DNA from 2 places in the Streptomyces sp. NBC_01808 genome. Region 1 is predicted to be linked to the other one. Evidence: riboswitches for the same ligand, from Rfam matches in the RefSeq annotation. Region 1 holds a riboswitch; the other holds the start of a gene.

Region 1 (4,822 bases):
CGGCGGCGGCCGTCGCGGACGTGGCCGAGGAGGACGGCTGGGCCCGGATCCTGTCCGCGGCAGGGGACTTCGGGCCCGTCGGCGTCCTCGTCTCCAACGCCGTCGCCGTCGACGTCGCCCCCGCGCACGAGACGTCGCCCGCCTCCTGGCGGCGCCAGGTCGACGTCGGGCTGACGGCCGCGTTCCTCGGCTTCCGCGCCTGCCTGCCCGGGCTGCGCGCGCAGCAGGGCGCCCCGGGCGCCGCGGTGCTGGTCTCGTCCGTGCACGCCAGGCACGGCATCCCGGGACACCCCGCGTACGCCGCCGCCAAGGGCGGGCTGCTGTCGCTGGCCGGCCAACTGGCCGTCGAGTACGGCCCGTCGGTGCGGGTGAACACCGTGCTGCCGGGACCGGTGCTCACCCGGCTCTGGGACCGTGTCCCCGAGGAGGACCGCAGGGCCAGCGCCGGGCAGACCGCCGCGGGGCGGCTGGGCGCGCCGGAGGAGGTGGCCGCCGCCGTCGCCTTCCTCGCCGCGCCCGAGGCGTCCTACGTGACCGGCACGAGCCTGGTCGTGGACGGCGGCTGGAGCGTCGTAAAGTCATCGGCCTGAGCGGGGGCGCCGCGGGGGTGGCGGGAGCACCGGGAGCGGTGACGTGAGGGAGGAGCGAGCGGCCATGGCGGGTTACGCGCGCCGCGGGGTGCACGGGCAGACGGTGGAGACCCTCGCGCACCGGGTACTCGGCGGTGAGATCGCCGAGGGCGCCACGCTCGACCTCGCCGCCCTCCAGGCCGAGCTGGGGGTCAGCCTCACCGCGCTGCGCGAGTCGCTGAAGGTGCTGGCGGCCAAGGGCATGGTCGACGCCCGGCAGAAGCGCGGCACGTTCGTCCGGCCGCGCGCCGACTGGCACCTCCTCGACGCCGACGTGCTGCGCTGGCGCTTCGAGACCGCGGGCCGGCAGCAGGGCGAGGGCGCCGCCGCGCGGGCCGCCTCCCCGCTGCTGCGCGACCTGGACGAGGTGCGCGGCATCGTCGAGCCCGCGGCGGTCCGGCTGGCCGCGGTGCGGCGCACCGACGCGGACCTGGCGGCGCTGGAGGCGGCGCTCACGGCGATGGCCGGGGCGCGGGACGGCGCGGCCGAGGCCGTCGCCGCGGACCTCGCGTTCCACCGCGCCCTGCTGGCAGCCTCGCACAACGAGCTGCTGGAGCGCATGGATCAGGTCCTCGCCAGCGGCCTGGCCGCGCGCGACCGCCTGGTGCACGGCCCCGGACACCACCCGCAGGACCCCGTGCCGGGCCACCGCGCCGTGCTGGCGGCGATTCGGGCGCAGGACCCGGACGCCGCGGAGGCGGCGATGCACCGGCTCCTCGCCCAGGCGGCCCGGGATCTGGCCGAGTTGTCCGCCGGTGAGTCCGCCGATGGGTCCGCCGATGGGTCCGCCGGTGAGTCCGCGGCGGAACGGGCGGCCGGGGCGTAGCCCGTACGACGAACGCGCCCCGCCGCGCGGACGGATCCGCGCGACGGGGCGAAAAAGACTCCCGCGGGCCATCGCCCCCGGAATCAGTACCAGTTGTTCGCCTGCCAGAACTCCCAGGCGCCGCACGGGCTGCCGTAGCGGTCGTTCATGTAGTCCAGGCCCCACTTGATCTGCGTGACCGGGTTGGTCCGCCAGTCGGCGCCGGCCGAGGCCATCTTGTCGCCCGGCAGCGCCTGCATCAGGCCGTACGCGCCGGAGCTGGGGTTCGTCGCGGTGTGGTCCCAGCCGCTCTCGCGCTCCACGATGCTGCTGAAGCAGGTGAACTGGTCGGCGGGCACGATCTCCCTGGCCGCCGCCTGGATGCCGGACTCGGTGGTCGGGACGCTCGCCTGCGACGCCTCGGTGGCGCCGCCGGAGCCGCCGGAGCTCCCCGAGGACGACGAGCCGTTCGGGTCGATCGACTTGTCGACCTTGCCGCCCTCGGTGTCGATGCGCAGCTCGGTGCCGACCTTCAGCGCGGCCGGGTTGTCGCCGATCGCCTTCTCGTTGTCGACGTACACCCGCTGCCAGCCGCCGGGCACGTCGTACTTCGCGGCGATCTTGGCCAGCGTCTCGCCGGCGCCGACGGTGTGCTCGACGTAACGCTGCTGCTTCTGCTCGGTCTTGGCGGCGGTCTGGTCGGCCTCGGCAGGCTTGCTCTCGGCCTTCTTGTCCCCCAGGTCCAGCTCCTGGCCCGGCAGGATCAGGTGGGGGTTGTCGCCGACGGCTTCCTTGTTGGCCTCGTACAGCCGCTGCCAGTCGGGACCGAATCCGTTGTCCTCGGCGATCTCCGAGAGGGTGTCGCCCTTCTCGACCGTATAGGCGTGCGCGGCGGTCGCCGCGATTCCGCCGGCGACGGGCAGGGCTATGCCCACCCCCGCGGCGGCGGCATAGCGGCGGGTGGAGCGCGACTTGGGCGCGCGCCGGGTGCCGGTTCCGGCCATGGTTGGCTCGCTCTTTCTCCGACGCCTGCGAGGTGAGCTGTCGGGTTCGGGCTGGAGTTGCCCGGCCGCGTCGTGCTGTGCGGCTTCACCCCGAGTCGGGGAGTGCGGTGCGGTTCTGCCACCGTGCTCCTGCCGACGGAGAAGTGGTTCCCCCGCTCCTGCCCGAACGGCTGTGGGGACGACGGATCCGGGCTCCGACGGGCAGGATTCGGCGTACCGGAGCGCGGCGCTCGCGTCTGCGAACGTCTCGGACACTAGGAGATCGAACGGCAGATCACAAGAGGATCACGAGGATCCACACGTAGTCTGACGCTCCGTGGTGACGCGCGCACGCGTGGGGCGGTTGGGGCGCGTGTGACGTTCGGCACTCACGCTGAGGTGCAGCGCCTCCAACAGGGGCTGTCCGGCCGGTACGACGAGACCGTGCACCCCGCGCTCCGCGGCGCCGGCGAGCGCGGTCCGCCAGGCGTCGGGGCCTGCGGGCGCCGCCGCCGGGGTCCAGCGCCCGGCGCCCGGCTCCTCGTAGCCGGGTCCCGCGGGCGCGAGCCGGCGGAAGGCGGGCACCGTCGGTGCTACGGCGCCGAGTTCGGCGCACCGCCGGGAGTCGGCGGCGAGCGCGAGCCGGCCGCCGCTGAGCAGCACCACGGTGGCCAGCGCCCGGGCCAGCAGCGCGGCCTGCGGGACGCTGTCGGGCAGCGCGACGACGAGCCTCGCCCGGCCGGTGGCGGCGGCCAGGGCGGCGGCGAGCGCCAGCACGTCGTGCGCCGGGTCAGGACCGCCGTCCAGCCACAGCGCGTCGGCGCCCGCCGAGTCGTACGCCGCGCACTCCGCCAGCCAGGCCGCGGGCTCCTCGGGCAGCCGGGGGAGCAGCACCCCGACGCGGACCGCCGGCGGTTCCGCGCCGGTGGACGGGGGTGGAGATGCGCTCATCGCGGGCCTCCCCGGGGGCTGACGAGGGCCATCGGGGGCATACCGTACGCCGATACCCTGCGGAAGGCAGCGGTGCGGACACCCACGGTTCATGATTTCTGGAATTTCATCTGCCGTGCCCCCGGGCGGCGTTGCGCGCCCGTACCCCGGCAAACGCCGAGGGAGGGGACCCCCCCGGGGTGTCCCCTCCCTCTCTGTGCTCCCGGCCGGTGGCCCACGTCAGTGCGGTTGGGCCACACCCCCGTTCGCCGGGATGGGCTCGCCGTCCGGCTGGGACGGCGAGTGGACCGGGCGGCGCGGCAGCCGGTGCGCGGGCACCGCGCCTGACGCGGTCACGCCGGGCTCCGCGACAGCAGGAAGTCGGCTTCGCCGGCCTTGGCACCCTCGATGAACGCGTCCATTTCACCGGGGGTGTAGATGAGGGCGGGACCGTCGGGGTGCGCCGAGTGCCGTACCGCTATCCGGCCGTCCCGCAGCTTCATGGCCTCGACGCAGTTGCCGCCGTTGCCGCCGCTCCACGGCTTGTGCCAGCCCTCGGTGCCGAGGTCCGCCGCCGGCATGCCGTTGTAAATGCGTTCCATTCACAGCTCCTTGCGGAAGTCCCGGAGGATTTCCTTCGTGCGTTTTGCCGTCGCCGCCTGGGCCGCCATGTGGTCCAGGGCGGCGAGGTGTGTGGCCACCTCGTGCCGGCCGTCGAGGTAGACGGCGCCGGTGAGGTACTCGGTGTAGATCATGTCCGGCAGCTCGGGCATGGCGAACCGGAAGAGGACGAAGGGGCTGTACGTGCCCGGATGGTGGCCGGTGCGGAACTCCGCCATCTGGAGCGTGACGTTGGGCAGCGACGCGATGTCGAGGAGCCGGTCGACCTGCGCGCGCATCACCGCGCCGTCGCCCACCGGGCGGCGCAGGACCGTTTCGTCCACGATGACCCAGAACCGCGGCGCGTCCTCGCGGGTGAGCAGGTCCTGGCGCTCCATGCGGAGCGCGACGTGCCGCTCGATCTCCGCGGGCGCGACCCGGCCGAGGGAGCCGACCTTCAGCACGTGCCGCGCGTAGTCCTCGGTCTGCATCAGACCGGGCACGAAGTGCGGCTCGTACGACCTGATGAGCGACGCCGCGCCCTCCAGGCTCACGTACATGCTGAACCAGTCGGGCAGGATGTCGTGGAAGCGCTGCCACCAGCCGGGCGCGTTGGCCTCCTCGGTCAGCGCGACGAAGGTGTCGATCTCCTCCTGGTCGATGCCGTACGCCTGCAACAGCAGTTGCACGTACGGGACCTTCAGCGCGACCTCGGCGGTCTCCATCCGGCGCACGGTGGCGGGGGCGACGCGCAGGGTCTTCGCGGCTTCCTCGCGCTTGAGCCCGGCCCGCTCGCGCAGCTCCTGGAGTCGCTTGCCGAGCACGACCTGCCCCACGGTCGGCGCAGACCGCGGTTCGCTCACGCCATACCTCCC
Region 2 (4,822 bases), 3.7 Mb from region 1:
GACGGGGTGGTCGACCTCAAGGAGGTCTTCGCGCAGCCGCTGCCGATGCGGGTGGTGTGCGCGCTCATGGGCGTCGCGGAATCGGAGATACCGCGGCAGATGCGCCTGTGGAAAGCCTTCTTCTCCATGCTCACGCCGCAGGACGAGCGGCTCGCGGTGATGGCGGAACTCGACCGCGTGTTCACGGACATGGTGCGGCAGAAGACCGCCGAGCCCGCCGACGACCTCACGAGCGCGCTGATCCTCGCCGACGAGGGCGGCGAGCCGCTGACGGAGGAAGAGGTCGTCGGCAACCTGAAGTCCATGATCGCCGCCGGGCACGAGACCACGATCACGCTCCTGCTCACCACCGTGCGCGGACTGCTGACCCACCCCGAGCAACTCGGCCTGGTCCGCGAGGGCAAGGTGACGTGGGAGACGGCGATCGAGGAGGCGCTGCGCTACGACCCGCCGGTGACCCACCTGCTGATGCGGTTCGCGACGGAGGACATCGAGATCGCCGGCACGGTGATCGAGAAGGGCGAGGGCGTCGTCATCTCGTACCGCGCGATCGGGCGCGACGCCGGGCACCACGGGGCGGACGTGGACGCCTTCGACGTGACGCGGGCGACGCCGATCCGGCACATGACCTTCGGGCACGGGCCGCACATCTGCCCCGGCGCGGCGCTGTCCCGGCTGGAGGCGGCGGTGGCGCTGCCGGCGCTCTTCGCCCGGTTCCCGGGGCTGCGGGCGGCGGTGCCGCTGGGGGAGCTGCGCAACCTGCCGGTACTGACGCAGAACGACCTGGAGTCCTTCCCGGTACGCCTCGCCTGACGCCGGCTGACGCGGCCTGGCGCGGCCTGGCGCGGCCTGGCGCGGCCTGGCGCGGCCTGGCGCCGCCTGGCGCCGGCTGGCACCGGACGCCTTGGCGCCTGACGGCGACTGACGCTTGACGGCTGACAGATGACGTCAGTTGTCCGAGGGGCGCGTGGGGCGCCGGGAGAGCGGGGGCGCGCGCGGGCGCCGCGCGCGCCGGAGCCGGGCGGCCCTATACCCGTTCGGCTGTACCCTCTGCGTGCGGTCCGCCGGTCCGCGACTCGTCTGCCCTCACACCCTGGCCGCAATGACGCCCGAAACGCCACCTGTAACCCGCCTGGGCCCCGCCCGGTCGCCGTCCCGCCCGGGCCGCGGAACCCTGAACGACGATGGCAAGCGCCCGCGTGTCGGCCGTACAGGGAGGACAGCGCAGGAAGGGCAGCGCAGGAAAGGGCAGGTGCAGCCGGTGCGGGAGGACGGCGCGCAGAGCGCGGGGCAGGCCGAGGGCGGTCCGCAGGACGCGGAGCGCGGCTCGCACGGCGAGGGGCGCGCCCCGTACGAGAACGGGCGGGCCTACCGCGTGGGAAGCGGTGCGCTGGACCTGGCGGTCCGGACCCGCCGCCCCGACGCCCCCGGCGGTGAGCGGCGGGTCCGCTGGGTGCTGCGGTGGCTGCCGGCCGCGTTGATCGTCGTGGGGGCGGTGTTCTTCTGGTTCACGCCGGAAGGGCTGCGGTCCTCGCCGATATTCGAGACCACCCCGCTGGTCGCCGCTGCGCTGCTCACCCTGCGCGGCACCGTCGTCGTTGCCGTCGCCGCCCTGGTGGTGGACGTCACGCTCGAAATCCTCAACGGCACCGCCACGGGCCCCGACGCGCTCACCCAGATGGTGTCGCAGGTCGTGCTCGGCGCCCTGGCGATCGGCATCAACCTCCTCATCCAGCGCAACTACCGCAGGCTGGCCTCCGCCCGCCACGTCGCGGTCGCCGCGCAGCGCGCCGTGCTGCCGAATCCGCCGGACGGCTTCGGCACGCTGCGGGTCGCCGCCCGCTACCAGGCCGCTGACGCCGACGCCCGGATCGGCGGCGACCTCTACGCCGTGCAGGAGGGCCCGTACGGCGTGCGCTGCATCGTCGGCGACGTACGCGGCAAGGGGCTGGAGGCGGTGGAGTCCGTGGCGGTCGTCATCGGTGCCTTCCGGGAGGCGGCCGAGGAGGAGGCGGGGCTCGAAGGAGTCGCGCGGCGGCTGGAACGCGCGCTGCAGCGCCAGGAGACGGGGCGCAGCGGCCTCGACCGGGTGGAGGGGTTCACGACCGCGGTGCTGGCGGAGGTCGACCGCGAGGGCGGCGCGCTGCGGCTGCTCAACCGCGGCCATCCGGCGCCCCTGCTGCTGGGGTCGGACGGCGCGGCACGCACGCTGCACCCGCACGAGCACGCGCTGCCGCTGGGCATGGGCGACCTGGGTACGTGGCCGGACGAGCTGATGGAGGTGGCGTTCCCGCCGGGCGCGGCGCTCGTTCTGTTCACGGACGGCGTGACCGAGGCGCGGAACAAGGCGGGTGTCTTCTACGACCCCCTGACCCGGCTGGACGGCCGGCTGTTCGACGGCCCGCACGAACTCCTGGACACCCTCCTGGACGACGTGACCCGCCATACGGGCGGAAGGGTCGCGGACGACATGGCGCTGTTCGCCCTCGCCCGCTCCCGTACACCGTTCGGAGAGCCGCCGGACTCGCCCTCGGCTATTCACACTCCGTAGTGGAATAGCACCCCTCCGCATAACAACTGATGCACGATCAGCTAACGACCGGACCTCACTGCACGTAGTCGGGCCGTCAACTTGTCCGTTTCCGCTGGTGCATGCCCGGATCGTCCGCGGCAAAGCACAACTGAATAACGGGAACGACTTGGAATCGAACGCCGTCGTCCGCTAGCGTGCGGTAACGCAGCGCGGTCGTCACTGCCGTCGTAAGAGGCGGCACCGTGCGCCGTCGCCGAATCCCGCACGTCACAACTGCAGCAACGGCAACACCTAGGGAACCGGGGAACCACCACCTTGGGGTGAATCGGGCCAACCTCCGCGAGGAGGCGGCCCGTAGGAGACCTTCCTGCTCCGAACCCGTCAGCTAACCCGGTAGGCGAGAAGGAAGGAAAGGAGTACGCCTTCGTGGCGTCCTACAGGTCTGGGCCTGGCTACGGCCATGGCTATGACGATTACGGCTACGACGGCTATGCGTCCGGCGGCTACGCCCCCGAGGGGTATGCGCCCACCGGTTACGCCGCCGAAGAGCCGGTCGACGAAGTCCTCCCCGAGGACGACCTTCCCTCCCGCGGCCGCCGGCGCCTCCCCCGGCAGCGCGGTGGCAGCATGGCGCGCAGCGGCGCCGTACTCGGCGTGGGCGTCTTCGCCGCCGTCGGCGCGGGCAGCATGGCCACGGCGCAGGAGAAGCCCCCGGTCGCGATATCCATGCCCGACCAGGTCGACACCGTCGCGAGCCAGATAAGCGCGCAACTCCCGGACGCGGAGAGCCTGCCGGGCGTCGGCGACCTGATGCCGAGCGAGGAGGAGCCCGCTTCCGACACGGTCGTCACCACGGCTCCGCTCACCCAGGTCAGCTACGCCAGCGACACCGACACCGCGAACCAGCCCGCCGACTCCGGCGAGGCCCTGCGGGCGCGCATCCTGGAGCAGGCCGAGCAGCAGCAGGCGGAGGCCGACGCCTCTGCCCGCGCGGCCGCCGAGGCCGAGGCCGCCCAGCAGGCGGCCGAGGAGGCCGCCGAGGCGAAGGCGCAGGAAGAGGAGCGCCAGCGCCGCCTGGAGGAGGAGCGCCGCCGCAAGGCGGAGGAGGAGGCCCGCCGCAAGGCGGAGGCCGAGCGCCTCGCCAAGCTCGCCGCCAGCTACGTGGCCCCGGTCGCGAACTACACGCTCACCTCGACGTTCGGCGAGTCCGGCGACATGTGGGCCGCGGGCCACACGGGCCAGGACTTCGCCGCTTCCACCGGCACCCCGGTCAAGGCCGTGCACGGCGGCACGATCACCGAGGCCGGCTGGGCCGGCTCGTACGGCTACCGCATCGTCCTCACGCTCGAAGACGGCACCGAAGTCTGGTACTGCCACCTGTCCTCCATCATCCAGTCCTCCGGCGAGGTCACGACCGCCGACGTCATCGGGCGCGTAGGCGCCACGGGCAATGTCACCGGCCCGCACCTGCACCTTGAGGTACGACCCGGCGGCGGGGACGCAGTGGACCCCCTCGCCTGGCTGCGCAACAACGGCGCCCCGGTCTGATCGACCCGGCGGGCCCAGCGCCCCGGCCCCGGTGGCCGGGACCGACGGCCCGCCGCACGGACCGCAAGCCCCCATAAACCCCTCTCCCACGTCTCCGGCGTGCCCGAACGCAACTTCCCCCGTGGCGTCCGAGCGCGCACCGAGACCGCCGGCGGCCCTGGTGGCCGACCCCCCGACACCAGGGCCGTCGGCATTTTCCCGGGACCTACTCCCCGGGCCCGCAGAGGCAGAACGGATGCCCGGCGGGATCGGCGAACACCGGACAACTGCCTCCCTCTTCGGAGAGCCGCGTGGCCCCGAGCCGCAGCGCCAGCTCGCCCGCGGCGGTGGAGTCGTCGACGCCGAAGCAGATGTGCATCTGCTGGGGGTAGGTGCGATCGAGGTCCGGCCAGAGTGGCGGCCGGTAGCCTTCGACTTCCTCGAATGCCAGCCGTGGAAAGCTGCCTTCGTCCTTGGCGATCACCATCCAGTCCTCGCGAATGACCCGCATGCCGAGCAACTGCGTGTAGAAGTCGGCGAGCTGACGGGCGTCGGCGCAGTCGAGCACGATGTTCCTGACGTAGGCGTCCATGGGGGTCACCCTGCCACGCACCTCGGACACCGCAGGTAAACCGGCGGCGACTCAGGCAGCCGCGGTGGCCTTGGCAGCGGCGTCCGAGGCAGCGGCACTGGCGGCGGCGCCGGCACGGGCTGCCGCACCGGCAACCGCATGAGCAGCCGCGGCAGTGCCGGCGGCGGTGC

The links. A riboswitch is a leader RNA that binds a small molecule or an ion and turns the genes downstream of it on or off. The one in region 1 is predicted to bind cyclic di-AMP.
Region 2: linked by a shared signal. The riboswitch ahead of OG946_RS21180 (M23 family metallopeptidase) and the one ahead of OG946_RS04210 (LysM peptidoglycan-binding domain-containing protein) in region 1 are both predicted to bind cyclic di-AMP.

The regions. Positions count from the first base shown of each region.
Region 1 is NZ_CP109072.1:1,051,540-1,056,361, reverse strand. It holds gene OG946_RS04220 (SDR family NAD(P)-dependent oxidoreductase) at 1-590, shown strand, start outside; gene OG946_RS04215 (FadR/GntR family transcriptional regulator) at 655-1,455, shown strand; gene OG946_RS04210 (LysM peptidoglycan-binding domain-containing protein) at 1,539-2,438, opposite strand; cyclic di-AMP (ydaO/yuaA leader) riboswitch at 2,446-2,620, opposite strand; gene OG946_RS04205 (hypothetical protein) at 2,724-3,368, opposite strand; gene OG946_RS04200 (DUF397 domain-containing protein) at 3,701-3,949, opposite strand; gene OG946_RS04195 (helix-turn-helix domain-containing protein) at 3,950-4,810, opposite strand.
Region 2 is NZ_CP109072.1:4,788,336-4,793,157, forward strand. It holds gene OG946_RS21170 (cytochrome P450 family protein) at 1-813, shown strand, start outside; gene OG946_RS21175 (PP2C family protein-serine/threonine phosphatase) at 1,253-2,551, shown strand; cyclic di-AMP (ydaO/yuaA leader) riboswitch at 2,806-2,948, shown strand; gene OG946_RS21180 (M23 family metallopeptidase) at 2,960-4,081, shown strand; gene OG946_RS21185 (VOC family protein) at 4,287-4,652, opposite strand; gene OG946_RS21190 (hypothetical protein) at 4,704-4,822, opposite strand, start outside.